3 regions of the Bradyrhizobium sp. UFLA01-814 genome follow, and region 1 is predicted to be linked to each of the others. Evidence: predicted binding sites of a transcription regulator. Region 1 holds the regulator's gene; each other region holds the start of a gene.

Region 1 (7,375 bases):
CCGACCGCAAGCCGCACACGCGTCGGAATCTGCTCCGAGCGCAGGAAATATTCATGGGCTGCCTCTTCCAGGCCGCCGCCGTCGAGCGCGACCAATCCCTGGTAGCGGCTGGTGTTCGAGCCCTGATCGATGGTCATCGCAAGGTGGCCTTTGCCGAGCAGCTCGCCCGAGCTCTGGCCGTTCTTGAGGCGCGATGCGTCGTAGCGCGCATAGGCGCGCAGCCGGTCGGGCGCCTGGAAATCGACGATCAGGAGCGACACCGGACCGTCGGTCCGGGTCTGCAGAATGAAGCGGCCCTCGAACTTGACCGACGAGCCGAGCAGCGTGGTCAGCACGATCGCCTCGCCAAGCAGCTTGCCGACCGCGGGCGGATAATCGTGCTTGTGCAAGATCTCGTCGAGCGCGGGGCCAAGCCGGGTCAGCCGGCCGCGCAGGTCCAGCGCGCCGACCTCGAAGGCCAGCACGGCATCGTCGACAGGAACCGCTGAGGGCGCGCGAACCGGCGCCTCGGGCGTGATTTTGATGTCGGGGGATTGTGAAACCATGGCGCTCTATCTGGGGTCTCGGACCGCAAAACGAAAGGGGTTCACCGGAACGGATCTATCCGTCGTCCCTGCGAAAGCAGGGACCCATAACCACCAATGTGAGTTGCTGCATCAAGCTGGGGTCCCAGCTTTCACAACAATTGACAGCGGTGGTTATGGGTCCCGGGTCGCGCTGCGCTTGCCCGGGACGACAGCGCTTACTGATCTACGACTACGCGACCGCGTCGAAACACCAGGCCAGGATGCCCTTCTGCGCATGCAGGCGGTTTTCCGCCTCGTCGAACACCACGGATTGTGGCCCGTCGATCACCTCGTCGGTGACCTCCTCGCCGCGATGCGCGGGCAGGCAGTGCATGAACAATGCGTCCGGCTTGGCGAGCGACATCAGCTTGGCATTGACCTGATAGGGCCGCAGCACGTTGTGGCGGTGCTCGCCCTCCTTGTCACCCATCGACACCCAGGTGTCGGTGACGACGCAGTCGGCGCCGCGCACGGCGGCTTCCGGATCGCTGCCGAGCATGATCGGCGCGCCGGTCGCCTTGATCCAGTCGCGCATCGGCTTCTTCGGCGACAGCTCCGGCGGGGTTGCGACATTGAGCTGGAACTTGAACCGCTCGGCGGCATGCGCCCAGGAGGCCAGCACGTTGTTGTCGTCGCCGGTCCAGGCCACGGTCTTGCCCTCGATCGAGCCGCGGTTTTCCTCATAGGTCATGAGGTCGGCCATCACCTGGCAGGGATGCGAACGCCGGGTCAGGCCGTTGATGACGGGGACGGTGGCGTGAGCCGCGAGCTCGAGCAGCGCGTCATGGTTGAGGATGCGGATCATGATCGCATCGACATAGCGCGACAGCACGCGCGCGGTGTCGGCGATGGTCTCGCCGCGGCCGAGCTGCATCTCGGCACCGGTCAGCATGATGGATTCACCGCCGAGCTGGCGCATGCCGACGTCGAACGACACCCTTGTGCGGGTCGACGGGCGCTCGAAGATCATCGCCAGCGTCTTGCCTTCAAGCGGCTTCCTGCCCTTCTCATGCGCCTTCAGCTTCGCCTTCATGGCGGCTCCGGCGGACAGCATGTTGCGCAGCTCGCCGAGCGGCAGCTCGTTGATATCGAGGAAGTGACGGACCGGCTTGCTCATTATCCAGCCGCCTTCTTCGGCTGGGCCGCCGACAATGTCGCGCAGGCGCGCTCGAGCGCGGTGATCGACGTATCGATCTCGGCCTCGGTCACGATCAGGGGCGCCAGGAACCGTACCACATTGTCGCCGGCGCCGACGGTGAGCAGCTTCTCGTTGCGCAGTGCTGCGATCAGGTCGCCCGACGGCACCACGGCCTTGACGCCGATCAACAGCCCCTCGCCGCGCACCTCCGACAGCACGCCGGGATAGCGGTCGACGACGGAAGCGAGCTTCTGCTTGAGCAAGAGCGACATCTTTTGCACATGCTCGAAGAAGCCGGGTTTCAGCATGACGTCGAGCACGGCATTGGCGGCGGCGACCGCGAGCGGATTGCCGCCGAAGGTCGAGCCGTGCGAGCCGGGCGCCATGCCTTCGGCCGCTTTCGCGGTCGCCAGCACCGCGCCGATCGGGAAACCGCCGCCGAGCGCCTTGGCCAGCGACATCACATCCGGCGTGACGCCGGTGCGCTTGTAGGCGAACAGCTCGCCGGTGCGGCCCATGCCGGTCTGCACTTCGTCGAAGGCGAGCAGCAGGCCATGCTCGTCGCAGAGCGCGCGCAGCGCCTTGAAGAACGCCTGCGGCGCCGAGCGCACGCCGCCCTCGCCCTGCACCGGCTCGATCAGGATGCCGGCGGTGTGCGGACCGATCGCCTTCTTCAACGCCTCGATGTCGCCATGCGGCACCTGGTCGAAGCCGTCCATCGGCGGGCCGAAGCCTTCGAGATATTTCGCCGAGCCGGTCGCGGCCAGCGTGCCCAGCGTGCGGCCGTGAAAGGCGCCCTCGAAGGTGATGATGCGGTAGCGCTCGCCATGGCCCTTGGAGAAGTGATAATGGCGGACCAGCTTGATCACGCCCTCCATCGCTTCGGCGCCGGAATTGCAGAAGAACACGAAGTCGGCAAAGCTCTGCTCGCACAGCCGCGCGGCCAGCACCTCGCCGTCCGGGCTCTTGAACAGGTTCGACATGTGCCAGAGCTTGGTCGCCTGGTCCTGCAGCGCCTTGACCAGATGCGGATGCGCATGCCCGAGCGCGTTCACCGCAACGCCCGAGGTGAAATCGAGATAACGGTCGCCGTTGGTTGCGATCAGCCAGGCGCCCTCACCGCGCTCGAAGCCGAGATCGACCCTGGCGAAGACGGGGAGCAGATGCGACGTGGCAGCGTTGGTCATGGCGTTCACTGACGGTTTTTGAGCCGACAATTGCCGCGGGGCTTGACGCCAGCGCAGCAACGGCCAGCTTCGGAAAACAAAACGGCCGCCTTTGCGGGCGGCACGTGGCGGACATTCTATGCTGCGGTCGGTAGGTGTCAATCGCCACGAAGTGGCCTTCCTGCAATGCGAAACGAGCGCAATCCGGAGCATTCCGGTGCGGTGGAAAAGCCTCATCGCAATGCTTAACTGTATCGGAACATGTGGACGCACGGCCGCGGACTCTTGCGCCAGAGTCACGCCATATTGTAGCGTTTGGCCTGTCGGGTACGACATCTCGTGCGGCAGTACTGGACCCTCTAAGTAGCCTTCGTATCGCGCGTAAACGTTCGGGCGCAAGACCGCGCCCGGCGAGGGCTAAGGGATTCTGGCCGCAGGGATATTTGTCCAGATTGGCTCGCAGCGCCGCTCCAATGATTGGCCGGCGCTACGCGAAGGGAAGAATGCGATGACTGTATTGACCTGGTCCGACGATCGCGTCGAGCAGCTGAAGAAACTCTGGGAGTCTGGCCTGTCGGCCAGCCAGATCGCGGCGGAACTTGGCAATGTGACGCGAAACGCCGTGATCGGCAAAGTGCATCGGCTCGGCCTCTCCGGCCGCGCCAAGGCCCCCTCCACGGCCGCGCCGCGGCAGCGCAAGGCCCGCCCCGCCCAGCACATGATGCGGGTGGCGCGCCCGGTGTCCCGCGGCAACACCGCGCTGGCGCACGCCTTCGAGGTCGAGATGGAGCCCGATCCGATCTCCTACGACAATGTGGTGCCGATGAGCCAGCGGCTGTCGCTGCTCGAACTCAACGAGGCCACCTGTCACTGGCCGGTCGGCGATCCCTCAAGCCCGGAATTCTTCTTCTGCGGCGGCAAGGCGCTCGGCGGCCTGCCCTATTGCGCGCATCACTCGCGCGTCGCCTACCAGCCCGCCGCCGATCGCCGCCGGCCGTCGGCGAAACCGCAGATCAAGTGAGCACTCGGGAAACTACGGAAGACCTGAAAAACAAATCCCCGCGAAAGCGGGGATTTTTTTATGGCGCGTGGCCCGTTACATCATCGGCGTCGTCCCGGCGAAAGCCGGGACCCATAACCACTAATGCGTGTTGTTAGAAAGCCGTCTGGCCCCGTGCCGATTACGCCGGCCGCGGCGTATGGGTCCCGGCTCCCGTGCGCAATTGCGCACTAGGCCGGGACGACACCGTGCTACGGGATATGAATCCCGCAACGGCCATTACGGCTGCGGCTCGGCCTTGGCAAAGCGGTCGTCGAGCGCGTAGCCGGCGCCGCGCACGGTGCGGATCGGATCCTGCTCGCGGCCCGGATTGAGCAGCTTGCGCAGGCGGCCGATATGCACGTCGACGGTGCGTTCATCGATGTAGATGTCGCGGCCCCAGACGCTGTCGAGCAGTTGCTCGCGGCTGAACACGCGGCCGGGATGCTCGAGGAAGAATTCGAGCAGGCGATACTCGGTCGGCCCGAGATCGATCGGGCGGCCCGAGCGCGCCACGCGGCGCTTCTCGCGGTCGAGCTCGATGTCGCCATAGGTCAGCACGGTTGCAAGCCGCTCCGGGCTCGCGCGGCGCAAGAGGCCCTTCACCCGCGCCAGCAGCTCCGGCACCGAGAACGGCTTGACGATGTAATCGTCGGCGCCGGTGGCAAGCCCGCGCACGCGCTCGCTTTCCTCGCCGCGCGCGGTCAGCATGATGATCGGAAGCTGCTTGGTCTCGGGCCGCGCCCGCAGGCGGCGGCACAGCTCGATGCCGGACAGGCCCGGCAGCATCCAGTCGAGGACCACGAGGTCGGGAACGCGCTCCTTCAGCCTCGTGTCGGCATCGTCGCCGCGCCCCACCGTCTCGACATCGTAGCCTTCCGCATCGAGGTTGTAGCGCAACAGCGTCGTCAGCGCTTCCTCGTCTTCGACTACCAGAATGCGTGCGCTCATCGGTTTAAGTTCTTTCTCTGTGGTGATCCGTTGCCCAGACGCAAACCGAAACGCTTACTTCCTTGAGCATAGTCCCCGCGGAAACGAATTGTCGCGAGGATCGTCCAGTTTCACTCTTGCCGGTTTCGCGCTTGCCGATGATGCCTTCAGTTGCCCGGCACCGTGGTGGCAAAAGTGGTCATGTCCCCCTTCGGGCGCTTGTCGGTGATCTGCTGGCCCTCGATCATGTAGAACACGGTCTCTGCGATATTGGTAGCGTGATCGCCGATCCGCTCGATGTTCTTGGCGCAGAACATCAGATGGATGCAGAACGAGATGTTGCGCGGATCTTCCATCATGTAGGTGAGCAGTTCGCGGAACAGCGAGGTGCAGATCGCATCGACCTCCTCGTCGCCCTTCCAGACGTTCATCGCCGCCGGCAGGTCGTGCGCGGCGTAGGCGTCGAGCACCGACTTGACCTGCGACAGCACGAGGTCGGTCATGTGCTCGAGGCCGCGGATCAGCTTCAGCGGCTGGAAATCGCTCTCCAGCGCCGCGACACGCTTGCCCATGTTCTTGGCGAGGTCGCCGATCCGCTCGAGGTCGGTGGCGACGCGCATCGCGCTGACGATCTCGCGCAGGTCGATCGCCATCGGCTGGCGGCGCGCGATCGTCAGCACCGCGCGCTCTTCGATGTTGCGCTGCAGATTGTCGATCTCGATGTCGGCGGCGACCACGCGCTTGCCGAGCGCGACGTCGCGACGGATCAGCGCGTCGACCGACTCGGTAATCATCCGCTCGACCAGGCCGCCCATCTCGGCGACCAGGCGGGTCAACTCCTGCAGGTCGCTGTCGAATGCCTTGGCGGTATGTTCAGAAGCCATCGCTTGTCTCCCTCAAACCATGATCCCGGGGATCATGGTTTCGTGTCCTGAATTTTAGCATGCCCTGATCGGAAAACCGGTTTCCACTTTTCCGGATCATGCGCCGGTCAACCGAACCGGCCGGTGATGTAGTCCTGGGTGCGCCGATCGCTCGGTGAGGTGAAGATCTTGTTGGTGTCGTCGAACTCGATCAGCTCGCCGAGATACATGAAGGCGGTCTTGTCGGAGACGCGCGCCGCCTGCTGCATGTTGTGGGTGACGATCGCGATCGTGTAGTCCTCGGAGAGCTCCTGGATCAGCTCCTCGACCTTGGCGGTCGAGATCGGGTCGAGCGCCGAGCACGGCTCGTCGAACAGGATCACCTCGGGGCGCACCGCCACGGTGCGCGCGATGCACAGGCGCTGCTGCTGGCCGCCGGAGAGCGACAGGCCGGACGCGTTCAGCTTGTCCTTGACCTCGTTCCACAGCGCGCCGCCGCGCAGCGCCTTCTCGACCCGGTCGTCCATCTCGGACTTCGAGATCTTCTCGTAGAGGCGGATGCCGAAGGCGATGTTCTCGTAGATCGTCATCGGGAACGGCGTCGGCTTCTGGAACACCATGCCGACCCGCGCGCGCAGCAAGTTGAGGTCGAGCTTGGGGTCGAGAATGTTGGTCTGGTCCAGCATCAGCTGGCCGACCGCGCGCTGGCCCGGATAGAGGTCATACATCCGGTTGAAGATGCGCAGCAGGGTCGACTTGCCGCAGCCGGACGGGCCGATGAACGCCGTGACGCGGTTGGTGCCGAGCGTCAGGTTGATGTTCTTCAGCGCGTGGTGCTCGCCGTAATAGAAATTGAGATTGCGCACCGTGACTTTCGGCGGCGCTTCAGGCAGCGGAACCTGGGGAACGTGGCCCGCGGCAGTCGTGGAGACGGAAAGCTCGGTCATTTTGCGGCCCTTTCGGCACCAAGGATACGCGCGCCGATATTCAACGCGAGCACGGTGAATGTAATGAGCAGCGCACCGCTCCACGCCAGCTCTTTCCAGTAGGCGTAGGGGCTCTGCACGAAGTTGTTGATGGTCACCGGCAGGTTGGCCATCGTCTTGGTCAGATCCAGGCTGAAGAACTGGTTCGACAGCGCGGTGAACAGCAGCGGCGCGGTCTCGCCGGCGACGCGGGCGGTCGCCAGCAGCACGCCGGTGATCAGCCCCGATCGCGCGGCACGATAGGCGATCCGCTTGATCACCAGCGAACGCGGCAGGCCGAGCGCGGAGGCGGCCTCGCGCAGCGGATTGGGCACCAAGAGCAGCATGTCCTCGGTGGTGCGCAGCACGACCGGGATCACGATCACCGCGAGCGCGAGGCTGCCTGCGATCGCCGAGAAGCCGCGCATCGGCACCACCACCGCACCATAGATGAACAGGCCGATGATGATCGACGGCGCGCTGAGCAGGATGTCGTTGATGAAGCGGATCACCGAGGTCAGCTTGTCGTGCTTGCCGTATTCGGCGAGGTAGGTGCCGGCGAACAGGCCAAGCGGCGCGCCGATGCCGACGCCGATCACGGTCATGATGACCGAGCCGACGATGGCGTTGAGCAGGCCGCCTTCGGTCGAGCCGGGCGGCGGCGTGTTCTGGGTGAACAGCTGCACGCTGAGGCCGGCAAGGCCGTTG
Region 2 (7,375 bases), on a different contig from region 1:
GCACATTTCTCGCGCTTCAAGGTGACCGAGATCGCGCTGTCGGAGCAGGCGCTGCGCCAGTTCGACGCCAGCGAGATTCTTCGCGCGGCCGAGTTGCTGGCCCATGCCAAGGTCGACGTCATCGCCTGGAACGGCACCTCGGCAAGCTGGCTCGGCTTCGACCGCGACGAGAGCCTGTGCGAAGAGATCACGGCGGCAACGGGTATCAAGGCCTGCACCACGGTGCTGGCCTATCGCGACCTGTTGCGGCGGATCGGCGCCAGCCGCATCGGGCTGGTGACGCCGTATCGCAAGGACGTGCAGGAGCGGATCATCGCCAACTGGAATTCGCAAGGGCTGCATTGTTTTGCCGAGCGGCATCTGTCGCTGCAGGACAATTTCTCCTTTGCCGAGGTCAGCGAAGCCGAGGTCGCGCGGCTGATCGAGCAGGTGGTGCGCGAGGGCTGCGATGCCGCCGTCGTGCTCTGCACCAACATGCACGGCGCCGGCGCAGCCGAGCGGCTGGAGCGGGGATTTGGCGTTCCGGTGCTGGATTCGATTGCTGTGACGCTGTGGGCGTGCCTCACAGCTGCCGGCTGCGATCCGTCGCGCGTGCAGGGCTGGGGCAGCCTGTTCGCGAACCCCGATCTGCGCGCGGCCACCGCGATCCACGTGGGAGGGCGCGATCTCCAATCATGACAATGCAGGCAAGTGGTGACTGAAGCCAAAGCGACCAGACGTACCAAGGAACCCAAGCGCGCGATGACCGCGCTGCAACGCCGGCGCCTACGTGTGCCGCGGGTCGGGCTGCACGAGCAGGCGGCGGCGCGGCTGCGCACCATGATCGTGCGCGGCGAGCTGGCGCCGGGGCAATCGCTGGGGGAGGCGGACCTGTCCGATGCGCTCGGCATCTCGCGCACGCCGCTGCGCGAGGCGCTCAAGCAATTGGCGAGCGAGGGCCTGGTCGAGCTGCGGCTCAACCACAGCGCCGTGGTGGCGCCGTTTCGCCGCGCCGAGCTCGCCGAGCTGTTCGAGGCCGTCAGCGGCATCGAGCGCTGCGCCGCCGAGCTCGCCGCGCTGCGCATGGAGCCGGAAGACTTCGAACGGCTCGCGGCGCTGCAGGAAAAGATCGAGTGGCATCACGGCCGTGGCGAGCTGCGCGACTATTTTCAAGTTAATCAGCAGATCCATTCGGCGATCGTCGGCTTCGCCCGCAATGCCGTGCTGAAGGCGACGCACGAGGCGCTGCTGGCGCGGGCCGAGCGCGCGCGCTTCTTCGCGCTGTCGGTGCTCGGCCGCTGGGATGAATCAGTGCGAGAGCATCAGGAGATTTTGTCCGCGCTGAAGGCGCGCGATGCGGCCCGGGCCGGGCAGATACTGGCCCACCACGTGTGCCGCACCGGCGAGATCGTCGCCGAGACGCTGGATGCCAAGACGCTGGATGCCGAGGCGGACGACGCCGCGGCACCGGAGGCACCGGCAAGACCGCGCGGCCGGAAGACGAGGAGCGTTGCGCCATGAAGATCCTGCTGCTCAATCCCAACACGACGGCTGATGTGACGGATCTGCTTCATGCCGCCGGCAGCAAGGCGGCGTCGGCCGGCACGGAGCTCGTGCCGGTCACCGCCGCGCGCGGCGTGCCTTATATCGCGACCCGCGCGGAGGCCCAGATCGGCGGCGCGATCGCGCTGGAGATGCTGGCCGAAGCCGGCCCCGGCGTCGATGCCGCTGTGATCGCGGCGTTCGGCGATCCCGGCCTGTTCGGCGCGCGCGAGCTGTTCGCGTTTCCGGTCGTGGGATTGGCCGAAGCTGCGATGCTCACGGCCTGCATGCTCGGCCGCCGGTTTGCGATCGTCACCTTCGCCGGCGCGCTGGCGCCCTGGTACGAGGAATGCGTCGCCATGCACGGGCTGAGCTCGCGCTGCGCCGGCATCCGCACGCTTGACGGTCATTTCCAGTCGATCTCGCAGGTGCAGGCCGAGAAGGAGGAACTGCTGGTCGCGCTCGCCAACCGCGCGGTCGAGCAGGACAGCGCCGACGTCGTCATTCTGTCGGGTGCGCCCCTTGCGGGACTCGCGGCAAAGGTCCGCGACCGCATTCCGGTGCCGGTGGTCGATCCGGTCGCGGCGGCGGTGAGGCAGGCGGAAACGCTCGCGGTGCTCAAGCCGCGCAAGGCGGTGGCCGGCACCTTCCGCCGTCCCGATCCGAAGCCGACACGCGGGCTGGCCCAGCCACTCGCCGCAATCATCGAACACCGCTCACCGAAGGAGGGGACAAACTGATGTCCTTCGACACCATCATCCGCGGCGGCACCGTGGTGACCGCTGCCGACACCTTCGCCTGCGACGTCGGTATCCGCGACGGCAAGATCACGGCGCTCGGCCATGATCTCGGCGATGCGGCCACGATCATCGACGCCACCGACCGCCTGGTGCTGCCGGGCGGCATCGACAGCCACGTCCACTTCGCCCAGCCGTCCGGCGACGGCATCGTGATGGCCGACGGCTTTGCCAGCGGCACGCGCTCGGCGGCGTTCGGCGGCAACACCACCGTGCTGCCGTTCTGCCTGCAGGAGAAGGGCCAGACGCTGCGCGAGGCGCTGAAGCATTACCATTCGCTGGCCGAAGGCGAGTGCCATGTCGACGTCGCCTTCCATCTCATCCTCACCGATCCAACCGAGCATGTGCTGGGCCAGGAACTGCCGGCGCTGGTCGAGGACGGCTACACCTCGCTCAAGGTCTTCATGACCTATGAGGGCCTCGCGCTGTCGGACCGCGAGTTGCTCGAAACCATGTCGGTCGCGCGCGAGACCGGCGCCATGCTGATGGTGCATGCCGAGAATTTCGACGCCATCCGCTTCCTGACCGACCGGCTCGAGCGCGCCGGCAACACCGCGCCGCGCTTCCATGCGACCTCGCGGCCGATCCCGGTCGAGCGCGAGGCCACCCATCGCGCGATCTCGCTGTCCGAGCTCGTCGACGTGCCGATCATGATCGTGCATGTCTCGAACCGCGAGGCGATGGACGAAATCCGGCGCGCGCAGCAGAGAGGCTTGCGGGTGATGGGCGAGACCTGTCCGCAATATCTCATGCTGACCGAAAAGGATCTCGATCAGCTCAACATGGAAGGCGCAAAATACGTCTGCTCGCCGCCGCCGCGCGACGTCGCCAGCCAGCAGGCCTGCTGGGAAGGGCTGCAGCAGAAAGTGTTCTCGGTGTTCTCGTCGGATCATTGTCCGTTCCGTTACGGCGACCCGCAAGGCAAGCTTGCGCCGAAGGGGCGCACCAGCTTCCGCTGGGTGCCGAACGGAATCCCGGGTGTGGCGACGCGGCTGCCGATCCTGTTCTCCGAAGGCGTGGTGAAGGGGCGGATCGACCTCAACAGCTTTGTCGCCTTCAGCGCCACCAACCACGCCAAGATCTACGGCCTCTATCCACGCAAGGGCACCATCGCGGTCGGCTCGGATGCCGACATCGCGCTGTGGGACCCGAAGCGCAAGGTGACGATCCGCCACGAGCTGATCCACGACGGCGCGGACTACACACCCTATGAAGGGCTCGAGGTCACGGGCTGGCCGGTGCTGACCATGGTGCGCGGCAAGGTGGTCGTCGACAACGGTACGCTCGTCGGCGGCAAGGACCACGGCACCTATCTGCCGCGCGCCAAGCCGCCGAAGACCGCGACCATTCCGTAACGCGACCATCCCGTAACAAGCAAAGAGAAGGCAGGAGATCAACATGCCCTATGCTGTGACAGACGACGGAGTGCGGCTTTATTTCGAGGAGACCGGATCGGGGCATCCGGTGATCCTGGTTCACGAGTTCGCCGGCGACTTGCGCAGCTACGAGCCGCAGATGCGGCACTTCGGCAAGCGCTTCCGGACCATCGCCTACAATGCGCGCGGCTTCCCACCGTCCGATGTACCGGAGCAGGTCTCGTCCTATTCGCAGGCGCGCGCCGCCGACGATATCCTGGCCGTGCTCGATCACATCGGCGCGCCGAAGGCGCATATCGTCGGTCTGTCGATGGGCGGCTTTGCGACGCTGCATTTCGGATTGCGTCACCCTGATCGGGCGCTGTCGCTGTGCATCGGCGGCTGCGGCTACGGCGCCGAGCTCGACAAGCGCGAGACGTTTCGCGCCGAGGCCGACGTGATCGCGAACATGATCCGCAAGGAAGGCATGCCGGCCTTCGCCGAGCGCTATGCCTACGGGCCGACCCGCGTGCAATATGAAAACAAGGACCCGCGTGGCCACGCCGAGTTCAAGACCATGCTGACCGAGCATTCGGCGGTCGGATCGGCCAACACCCAGCAAGGCGTGCAGAAGGAGCGTCCCTCGCTCTATACGCTGGTCGACCGGATGAAGCGCATCAATGTGCCGACGCTGATCATCACCGGCGACGAGGATTGGCCGTGCCTGCTGCCGGGCATCCTGATGAAGCAGAGCATTCCGTCGGCCGCGCTCGCGGTGATGCCGAACTGCGGCCACGCCATCAACATCGAGGAGCCCGACGAATACAACCGCATCGTCGGCGATTTCCTGGCGCAGGTCGAAAGCGGTCGCTGGCCGCAGCGCGATCCGCGGGCGGTCAGCGCTTCGATTACGGGAATGAACGAGTAGGCTTCACGCCGAGTTGAATCGCAGCCATCATCCGCCACCAGGCCAAGCATCCGCGCTTTTCGAGCAACATCCTCGGAAGGCGCGGATTTTTTTCGGGTGTGAGCACGCCGCGACAGCAGGCGGCGCACAATCTGTTCGCATGATTGCTGTCATTCAATTCCATGTCTTGTGACCGAAACCGCGTTCACAGATAGCCGATCGCGTGAGACGGAAGAGGAGGGCGTCTGTCATGCGCGCAAAGATTGGTCCCTCGATGCCTGCTGCAACCGATGCGGACATGAGCGCGCATCATCGTTCGTCGCATTCATTCGACCGACACAGCGCTGTCATCGGTGGTGGATAACTTGTCGCAGGTCGACGTCATAAATCCTTAAAAATAAAAGGGGCACTACGGTGAAAGCCAAATTTCTTTCGACGGTCGGAGTCTGTCTGGTTGCTGCCGCTGCGGTGATGTGCAGCGCCGCAGCTCAGGACGACAACAAGGGCAATAACGGCCACGATCATCATCCGCACGACATCCACACCCAAACGCCGATCAAGCATCTCGTCGTTATTTTCAACGAGAACCGCTCGTTCGATCACTACTTCGCAACCTATCCTGTTGCGACCAACCCGACCGGCTCTATCCCGTTCACGGCGAAGCCGCATACGCCGAAGGTTAACAACCTCGCCAGCGCCAATCTGTTGACCAACAACCCGAACACCAACCCGGCCAACGGCACCGGCGCGACCAATCCGTTCCGCCTCGACCGCACCCAGGCCAACACCAAGTCGCAGAACCACGCCTACACGCCCGAGCAGCAAGCGGTCGACAACGGCAAGGAAGACCTGTTTCCGAAATTCACCGGTCGCGGCACCGCCGGCGGCGTCGGCGCCTTCGGCACCAACGGGCAGGTGATGGGCTATTTCGACGGCAACACCGTCACCGCATTCTGGAATTACGCCCAGAACTTCGCGATGAGCGACAACAACTGGACCGACACCTTTGGTCCGTCGACGCCCGGCGCGCTCGAGGTGGTTGCCGGCCAGACCAACGGCGCGCAGAACATCGTCGGCTCGTCATCGTCGATCGCCGACGGCCAGGGTGGCCTGACGCTGATCGGTGATACCGACCCTGCCTACGATGCCTGCTCGAGCACGACCAGCCAGGTCCTGATGACCAGCAAGAACATCGGCGACCTGCTCAATGCCGAGCAGATCAGCTGGGGCAGCTTCATGGGCGGCTTCGACCTGACGCTCAAGAACAGCAACGGCACCACCAACTGCGGCCGCAGCACGTTCTCGAGCAACGTCAACGGCACCGTCGTGGACTACATCCCGCACCACGCCTGGTTCCAGTACTACAAGTCGACCGCCAACCCGACCCATGCGCGGCCGAACTCGGTGAATGCGGTCGGACACACCTATGTGCCCGGCGGCAAGACGCTCGACCCGGCCAATCATGCCTACGATCTCGAGGACTTCTACGCCGCGGTGAAGGCCGGCAACTTCCCGGCCGTCTCCTACATCAAGATGCCGGCCTACCAGGACGGTCACCCCGGCAACTCCGATCCGCTCGACGAGCAGGCCGGCAATGTCGAGCTGATCAATTTCCTGCAGAAGCAGAAGGAGTGGGGCGAAACCGCGGTCATCATCACCTATGACGACTCCGACGGCTGGTACGATCACCAGTACCTTGCGCCGATCAGCGCCTCGTATGACCCGACCGCCGACCAGGTCAACGGCCCCGGCCAGTGCGGCCGCGGCATCGGCAAGCAGACGCAGCCGAACGGCCTCAATGGCCAGCCGGTGAACGGCCGCTGCGGTCCCGGCACGCGAACCCCGTTCCTGGTGATCTCGCCCTTCGCCAAGCGCAACTACGTCAGCCACACCCGCATCTCGCAGGCGTCCGTGGTGCGCTTCATCGAGGACAACTGGCTGCACGGCCAGCGTCTTGGCGGCGGCTCGTTCGACGACAGCGTCGAATCGATCGCCGACCTGTTCGACTTCGAGCGCGGCCACGGCCAGGACCACGAGTACCGGCAGGACACGCTGTTCCTTGATCCGACAGCCGGAACGGTCATCGTCAGCCCGCCGGATGATCACCATCACCACTAACGCCCTTCGGTTCTGATCCAATCAGAACCGAAGCTCTGCCCTGACGCGTTCGCTCGCGCGAACTGGTCTCCAGTTCGCGCGAAAACGCTTAACGACACTGGATCTGACATGAACCGCCGCACCTTGTGGCTTCTCGGCGCCGGCTTGCTGTGCATGGCCGGCACTGTTGCGGCCGTCGAGACGCAGGGACTTCCGGGGACCAATCCGAACCCGGTGCAGCTCAGGCGTCCGCCGGTCGCCCCGCTGTCCGCCATGGCGCTGCTCGGTCAGAAGATCTTCTTCGACGCGTCGCTGTCCTCTTCGGGCGGATTGTCATGCGCGTCCTGTCACAGTCCGGACCATGCCTACGGGCCACCCAATGATGGGCCGGTGATGCTCGGCGGGCCCGCGCAATCCCGGCAAGGGACACGCGCCGTGCCGGGCCTGACCTATCTCGAGCGGCAGCCGAATTTCAGCATCGGGCCCGAAAAGGACGAGGACGACAATGTCGTCGACTTCGCGCAACTGGCCGCGCTCGGCCAGCAGGCCGCGCGCGCCAGGAAAGTTGCGACCGGGACTGCCGCGTCGGCCGTCAACATCGTCCCGCAGGGCGGACTGTTCTGGGACGGCCGCGCCGATACGCTGCAGGACCAGGCGATCTTCCCGCTGCTCGATCCCAACGAGATGGACGGCGGCAG
Region 3 (7,375 bases), on a different contig from region 1:
AACTTGATCCAGAAACGGCGGCGCACGCTTTCGGGGTCCTGTGCCAGCCGATCGGCAGGCCCAAATCCCACGCCGTGTTCGCTCGATGTCATCGCAAGGTTCCTCGACGCCGCGCCAGTTCGGCGGCGGACGATGCGAATCTGGGGATATCGGCGGACCCGCGCAAGGTTGCGCGCGCCGGGCTCAACTGACCCCAAGCTGCCTTGCGATCGCGTTCATGGCCTTGGCGAGGTCGATGTCGCGCTTGGTCACCCCGCCGACATCGTGGGTCGACAGCACCACCTCGACCGTCTTGTAGACGTTTTTCCACTCGGGGTGATGGTCGCTCTTCTCGGCGACCAGGGCGGCGCGGGCCATGAACCCGAAGGCCTCGTTGAAGTCCTTGAACACGAAGGTCTTGGCGATCGCCTCGCGGCCGGACGTTTCCGACCAGCCGGCCAGTTCCCAAAGGGCGGCCTTCCTTGCCTCCGCTGACAGCCGTTCGACCATGGTAACCTCCCGTTTAACGCCGACTTTAGCCTAACAACCGGCCTCCGGGATGGGATCCACGCCCAAATTAAGGCCGAAATCGCGTCCTATCGCCGCTGGTAACCATGACGGAGTTGTAACATCTGTCCATTCAGTAATTTGCTACACATAGGGGATGTATGCGCGTTGGTAGTTTTGCGAGATTGAGCCCCGACGATTGTTTGCGAGATCGATGACAGACGGCTCCGCCAGCATGTCGCCCAAGCCGCTGCGTTCGGCAAAGCGGCGGCTGATGTTTGTTTTGATCGCGGGCGCGCTGGCCATCATCGGCACGCTGCTGGCCGGTTACTATTTCGCCGTGCGTCCGGTGACGCTGCGGATCGCGGTCGGTCCCGCCAACAGCGATGACCTCAAGGTCGTGCAGGCGCTGGCGCAGGCCTTCAACAACCAGCAGCAAACCCAGGTCAAGCTGAGGCCGGTGCAGACCGAGGGCGCCACCGCCAGCGCGCAGACGCTGGCCGACGGCAAGGCCGATCTCGCCATCATCCGCGGCGATCTCGAAGTGCCGAAGAATGCGCAGGCGGTCGCGACCCTGCGCAAGAATGTCGTGGTGATGTGGGTTCCGCCCGCCAAGGGCAAGGTCCGGAAATCCGCGCGGATCACCAAGATCGCGCAGCTTGCCGGCCGCAAGATCGGCGTCGTCGGCCGCACCCCGGCCAATGTCAATTTGCTGAAGCTGATCCTGACGCAATACGGCGTCGACCCGATGAAGGTCGAAATCGTGCAATTCCCGGCCAATGAGGCGGCGGAAGCGATCAAGAACCTGAAGGCCGACGCCTATCTCGCCGTCGGTCCGGCCAACAGCAAGATCACGATCGATGCGATCACGGCATCGGTCCGCGACGGTGGCGAGCCGAGTTTCCTTGCGATCGACGCCTCAGAGGCAATCGCGCAGAACCATCCGGCCTATGAGGCCGCGGAAATCCCCGCGGGCTCGCTCGGCTCCGCCGACCGGCCCGACGATGAGGTGAAGACGATCAGCTTCTCGCACCACATCGTTGCGCGGAAGGGCCTGTCGGACTCGACGGTCGCGGCATTCACTCGGCAATTGTTCGCGATCCGGCAGTCGCTCAAGACCGATTTCCCGCTCGCCGCCAAGATCGAGACGCCGGACACCGACAAGGATGCCACCATTCCGGTGCATCCGGGCGCCGCCGCGTTTGTCGACGGCGAGGAAAAAACCTTCCTCGACCGCTACAGCGACTACATCTGGTGGAGCCTGATGGCGTTCTCGGCGATGGGCTCGGCCGGTGCGTGGTTCGCCGGCTATCTCAAGCAGGACGAGCGCAACACCAACACCTCGCAGCGCGAACGCCTGCTGGCGATGCTCAAAGCCGCACGGCAAAGCGATTCAATCGAGGAACTCGACCAGATGCAGGCGGAGGCCGACGACATCCTGCGCCACACGCTGGACTGTTTCGAGCACGGCGCGATCGAGGAAGGCACGCTGACCGCGTTCAACATCGCGCTCGAGCAGCTTCATAACGCCGTCGCCGACCGCAAGGCCTTGTTGTTCAGCATGCCGCAAAATTTGCAACGGACTGCCACGCAGTTCAGGGCGGCGGGCACGGCGTAGAATCGCCGCTACTCTCTATCCGCCAAAGCCTGTGAGGGAGTCATCGGCGGCAGGGTTCCCTCCCCCCTTGCGGGGGAGGGTTAGGGAGAGGGGTGCCACACGACGTGCTCTCTCAGAATTGAGTTCGACAACAAGCGACCGAGTTGCGAAGGCACCGTTCTCCGCAAACATGCCGCCCGGAGCTTACCCCTCTCCCCTACCCTCCCCCGCAAGGGGGGAGGGAGCCCGACGTACGTGCTCACCTTACAAAGGTGCTGACCCCGACGCCTTGTGCCTCCCGCCGCTGTAATCTCTCCGTCATGGAATTTTTCTAGGTCTTGGCGCGCCTGCGGCGCATTGTCGCTGTGACCTGAGGAGGCTCCCCATGACGATCCGGTTCTCGCGAAATCTCACCCGCCGACGCTTTCTCTCCACGGCGGCTGCGGCCGGCGCCGGCGTGATCGCGATGCCCTATCTGTCGCGGGCCGCCGACCGCCCGGTGATCACCCATGGCGTGCAGTCCGGCGATGTCGGCGTCGACGGCGGCGTGGTGTGGGCGCGTGCGGACCGGCCGTCGCAGATGATGGTCGAGGTCGCGACCACCGAATCGTTCAAGGACGCCCATACGCTGCCGCCGATCACGGCGCTGCCCGAGAGCGACTTCACCGCCAAGATGCTGCTGGAGAACCTGCCCTCCGGCCAGGACATCTTTTACCGCGTCCGCTTCCGCGACCTTGCCCATATCGACGTCGTCGGCGAGCCGGTGGTCGGCCGCTTCCGCACCGGGCCGAGCGATCGCCGCGACGTCTCCTTCGTGTGGGGCGGCGATGTCGCCGGCCAGGGCTGGGGCATCAATCCCGACGACGGCGGCATGATCACCTTCGCCGCGATGAAGAAGCACGCTCCGGATTTCCTTCTGCACTCCGGCGACACGATCTACGCCGACGGCGTGATCCCTTCCGAGGTGAAGCTTCCCGATGGCAAGATCTGGAAGAACGTCACGATTCCCGAGAAGGCCAAGGTCGCCGAGACGCTCGACGAATACCGGGCCGCCCACAAGTATAACTTCCTCGACGACAACGTCCGCGCCTTCAATGCCGAGGTGCCGATCTTCGTGCAGTGGGACGATCACGAGGTGACCAACAACTGGTCGCTGTCGAAGCAACTGCCGGCGGCCTACAAGGAGCGCGACATCACCGTGCTCGCGGCGCGCGCGGCCAAGGCCTTCCACGAGATGTATCCGATGCGCGAGAGCATCGTCGAGCCGGGCCGCGTCTATCGCACGCTGAGCTACGGTCCGCATCTCGACGTCTTCATGCTCGACGAGCGCAGCTATCGCGGCCCCAACGGCCCGAACCTGCAGGAGCAGTACGGCCCCGACGCCTATTTCATCGGCCCGGACCAGATGGCCTGGCTGAAGCGCGCGCTGCTCAACTCGCGCGCCACCTGGAAGGTGATCGCCTCCGACATGCCGCTTTCGCTGATCGTCTATGACGATGCCGCCAACAAGAAGGGCTCGGAAGCCTTTGCGCAGGGCGACGGTCCGGCGCGCGGCCGCGAGCTCGAGATCGCCGATATCCTGCGCTTCATCAAGACCGCGGGTATCGTCAACACGGTGTGGCTGACCGCCGACGTGCATTACGCCGCAGCGCACTACTACAACCCGAACAAGGCCCAGTTCCAGGAGTTCGATCCGTTCTGGGAATTCGTCTCCGGCCCGCTGCATGCCGGCACGTTCGGTCCGAACGAGCTCGACAACACCTTCGGCCCCGAGGTGAAGTTCATCAAGGCGCCGGGCGAGGCCAACCAGAACCTGCCGCCGTCGGCCGGCATGCAGTTCTTCGGCCACGTCAAGATCGACGGCAAGAGCGGGCAGATGACGGTGAGCCTGCGCGACCGCGTCGACGCCGAGCTGTGGGCGATCACGCTCGATCCGAAGCCAGTCTAGCGCGCGACGCGATTGGGTTGAGATAACGCCGCGAACGAACTGCGCTCCCTCTCCCGCTTGCGGGCAGGGCTATCGCATTTCGTGGCGGTGCCCTCGTGGCCATCCTTCGAGACGCCCGCCTTCGGCGGGCTCCTCAGGATGAGGTCTTGTTTTGCGGCACAATAGTAGACCCTCATGGTGAGGAGCGCCGCTTGCGGCGCGTCTCGAACCACGAGGCCAAGCACTTGCGCGGTCGCCAAGGGGCATATGCGATAGCCCTGCGCTTGCGGGGAGGGCTGGGGTCTCTCCGCAACCGATCAGCCCGGTTTGCCCGCCTTGATCTCCTTGAACCTGGCAAGCGCCTGCTCGAACTTGGCGTCGAACAGCCACATCGCATCGAGGATCTCGCGGAAGGTCGCAGATGTTCTTGCCCGGTCGGCCCGGCCGAAAGCGAAGATGCTGTTGTTGCGCAAGTATCGCATGATCCTGGCATCGGAAATTCTGTAACCGACGAGGTTGCCCGACCTGAGTGCGGCCCTGGTCGGCGTCGGAATGATCTGGATCAGCTCAAACAGCTTCATTTGATCGATCGGATCCGGCAGGGTTTTCAGAATCGCGGGGATCTCCGGGAAAATATCCGCGTGTGCGTTCATCAGGGCGTCCCGCACGGCGGTCCAGTGATTGAACCTGTGATCAAGGTTGCCGGCCCGCGCCTCTTCTTTGTCGTCACGACCGCTCAGTGCAGGATCGAGGGCCGCGATTGATCCCTTGATCGCTGCCCACTTCCTTCGGCCGTTGCGGTCTTCGGACGGACCGGTCTGCAGGCTCCCTTTGTAGGTGTTCGACCGCGCATTCCCCGCATTTTGCTTGCCGCCGGTCTCGGCAAAGAAAAGGCCGAGGCTGATACGGCCCGCGGCCGCGGCGTCCTTGGCATCGAGACCCTTGGCTCGCGCGATCGCGGCCGCCAGATCGACCACGTCCGTGAATGGCGTATCGGATCGTTGCGCGCTGGCGGGCGGCGCCTCCATGATGTCAAAGAGCTTCCTGTACTCGTCGAACAGCGGCTCATTGTCGGCGTCAAAATACGCCGGGGGAATTCGGAATCTGCTGGGTCTTCCAACCCTGGACGGAAGCGCATCGGTGAGATCCTTGTATGCGCTCATCATTTCGACGCGGGCCAGGTAGAGGGCCTGGCCCGGCAGATTGGGCAGCGGCTGATTGGAATCGATCTGTGCGCGTCGCTGGCGCAGGATCGACTCGAAGCTCTTCAGGGCATTCTCGTACGCCTCACGTGCGGCCGATTGCTGGCTCGTGAGCGCGAGGGGCGTCGCAATGGTTGGGGACGCGGAACCACCGATGACGGCCGAGGCCAGCGACAGGACCACCCCAAGCAGCCCGAGGGATCGCGCTGCTGCCGGCGCAACGGCAGATGTCCTGATCGCCATCACGGCTTCCCGATGCCTGTGCGTCGCCGAATCCAACAACTTGGATCGTAGACGACGAACGCCCCGGCGGCGAGGCCGAAGCCTGGCAATCCGTCAGTGGCCGTTTCTCAGCGCCGCCTCCAGCGCCTCGCTCGAGCACGGCTTGGTCAGCCGCGGCTTGTCGGCGAGCGATGCTGGCAGCTTGATGTCCGCGCCATAGCCCGTGACGAACGCGTAAGGCACCTTCAGCGCATCCAGCCGCTCGGCGATCGCGAACGTCATCTCGCCCCTGACGAGGCCGACGTCGAGCAGCGCGAAATCCGGCGCGCGCTCGGCGATCAGCTCGAGCGCACGGGCGACGTTCGCCGCGGTGCGCACCGTGCGGGCGCCGAAGCCGAGGATGGTGTCCTCGAAATAGAGCGAGATGATCGGATCGTCCTCGACCACGAGGACGTCACCGGGCATGCCGGCATTGGGGGTGAGGTCCATGGCGTGCCAGTTTCCGTTTGCTAGAGCTTGTTGTCTTGACGCGTTTTCTTCACGCGAACCGGTATCCAATTCGCTCGAAAACGCTCCAAAGCATGGATGAAAGACCGGATCAGTCCGGCCGGATGGCCCGCGACCGGCGCCTGAAAGCACGCCGGCTGTTCCCGAGATGAAACCACCACATCGCGAGCGGCGCCGTCTGTTCACTAGTGAACATAAATCCGGGAACCTTTCGATTATTGTCGGCGTTGGATTTTCAGGAATTTCCCATGATCGCGAAACGGACCGAGTTGGCCGGGACGAGTGATCGGCCATTCAACAATCTTTTGCGCCGGCTGAACGACGCCGATTACCAGTTGATCGCACCGCATCTGGGGTTGGTCGACGCGCAGGCCAACGACCTGCTCTACAGCCCCGGCGATGATGTTCAGACCGTGCATTTCCCGTGCGGGCCGAGCCTCGTCTCCTACATGGTGCCCAATGAGGACGGCCGCGATATCGAGACCATCCTGGTCGGTCGCGAGGGCGCGGTCGGCGGCATCGTCAGCCAGGGCTTCCTGCCGGCCTATACCCGCATCGCCGTCAAGTTCGGCGGCCCGTTCGCGCGGCTGCCGATCAGCAAGCTCAACGGCGCCAAGCTGAAGTCGATCTCGGTGCGCAACATCTTCGCGCGCTATGCCGATTGCATGCTGGCGCAGATCTTCCAGTCGACCGCCTGCAATGCCATCCACTCGATCGAGCAGCGCGCGGCGAAATGGATCATCTCGGCGATGGAGCGTACCAATGGCAACGGCATGGTGCCGCTGACCCATGAACAGCTCTCGACCCTGCTCGGCGTCGGCCGCAGCTACACCAGCCGCGTGATCCAGAACTTCAAGGCGGAAGGTGTGCTGGAGACGCGCCGCGGCGCGATCGTGATCCGCGACACGGACAAGCTGCGGCAGCGCTCCTGCCTGTGCAACGACGCGGTCAAGGATCATTTCGAGGAGGTACTGCGCGGGGTCTATCCGAGCGAGGACAACCCGGCGAACTAGGGTGTGTACGCATCATTCGTCGCATCCGCCATGCTTCCGGAACCCGACGCTAAACCCGACATCGCCGTAGGGGTTCGTCCTATCGCCCCAACCCGCGCGCTTAATGAGCGCTTAACGCTTTTGCGCAACAGATAGGATCACCAGCGCGGAATTAGTCCTTGTTATGAGTGCGAGCCGAGCTCCCGAGGAGGGGAATCGGATGGGACTGCTTGTTGTCGGAGCGCTGGCAGGAATCCTGGTCGGCTTTGGCTGGTTTGCGCCTTCCCGAGGGTATTTCCTTGGGTGTGGGTCAAGACCCTGTTTCGACAAGGTTGCAGTCGCCCCGCCCACAGAACCCATGCCGGCGGCGTTAGCGCCAGCTCCTGCGACCGTCAAATCGAAGTCTGCAACCCCGGCAAAATCCGGCAGGAGACCATCATCG

What was found. Region 1 encodes PhoB, which activates phosphate uptake and scavenging genes when phosphate is short. Its sites were predicted from a motif close to TGTCATNNANCTGTCAT; they were not measured.
Region 2: PMN64_RS28020 (phospholipase C) is a predicted target of PhoB. The motif match lies at 4,960-4,976, and genes of this name have one in related genera.
Region 3: PMN64_RS09495 (alkaline phosphatase D family protein) is a predicted target of PhoB. The motif match lies at 2,389-2,405, and genes of this name have one in related genera.

The regions. Positions count from the first base shown of each region.
Region 1 covers NZ_JAQOSR010000040.1:8,981-16,355, forward strand. The annotation lists gene PMN64_RS14575 (Hsp33 family molecular chaperone) at 1-545, opposite strand, end outside; gene argF (ornithine carbamoyltransferase) at 757-1,683, opposite strand; gene PMN64_RS14585 (aspartate aminotransferase family protein) at 1,683-2,891, opposite strand; gene PMN64_RS14590 (GcrA family cell cycle regulator) at 3,379-3,891, shown strand; gene phoB (phosphate regulon transcriptional regulator PhoB) at 4,150-4,860, opposite strand; gene phoU (phosphate signaling complex protein PhoU) at 5,007-5,723, opposite strand; gene pstB (phosphate ABC transporter ATP-binding protein PstB) at 5,831-6,649, opposite strand; gene pstA (phosphate ABC transporter permease PstA) at 6,646-7,375, opposite strand, start outside.
Region 2 covers NZ_JAQOSR010000108.1:6,433-13,807, reverse strand. The annotation lists gene PMN64_RS28045 (aspartate/glutamate racemase family protein) at 1-678, shown strand, start outside; gene PMN64_RS28040 (GntR family transcriptional regulator) at 742-1,500, shown strand; gene PMN64_RS28035 (aspartate/glutamate racemase family protein) at 1,497-2,261, shown strand; gene hydA (dihydropyrimidinase) at 2,261-3,673, shown strand; gene PMN64_RS28025 (alpha/beta fold hydrolase) at 3,717-4,601, shown strand; gene PMN64_RS28020 (phospholipase C) at 5,052-6,698, shown strand; gene PMN64_RS28015 (cytochrome-c peroxidase) at 6,807-7,375, shown strand, end outside.
Region 3 covers NZ_JAQOSR010000022.1:16,666-24,040, forward strand. The annotation lists gene PMN64_RS09480 (YkvA family protein) at 1-92, opposite strand, end outside; gene PMN64_RS09485 (4a-hydroxytetrahydrobiopterin dehydratase) at 184-489, opposite strand; gene PMN64_RS09490 (TAXI family TRAP transporter solute-binding subunit) at 701-2,104, shown strand; gene PMN64_RS09495 (alkaline phosphatase D family protein) at 2,469-4,031, shown strand; gene PMN64_RS09500 (hypothetical protein) at 4,328-5,455, opposite strand; gene PMN64_RS09505 (response regulator) at 5,549-5,923, opposite strand; gene PMN64_RS09510 (Crp/Fnr family transcriptional regulator) at 6,190-6,954, shown strand; gene PMN64_RS09515 (hypothetical protein) at 7,154-7,375, shown strand, end outside.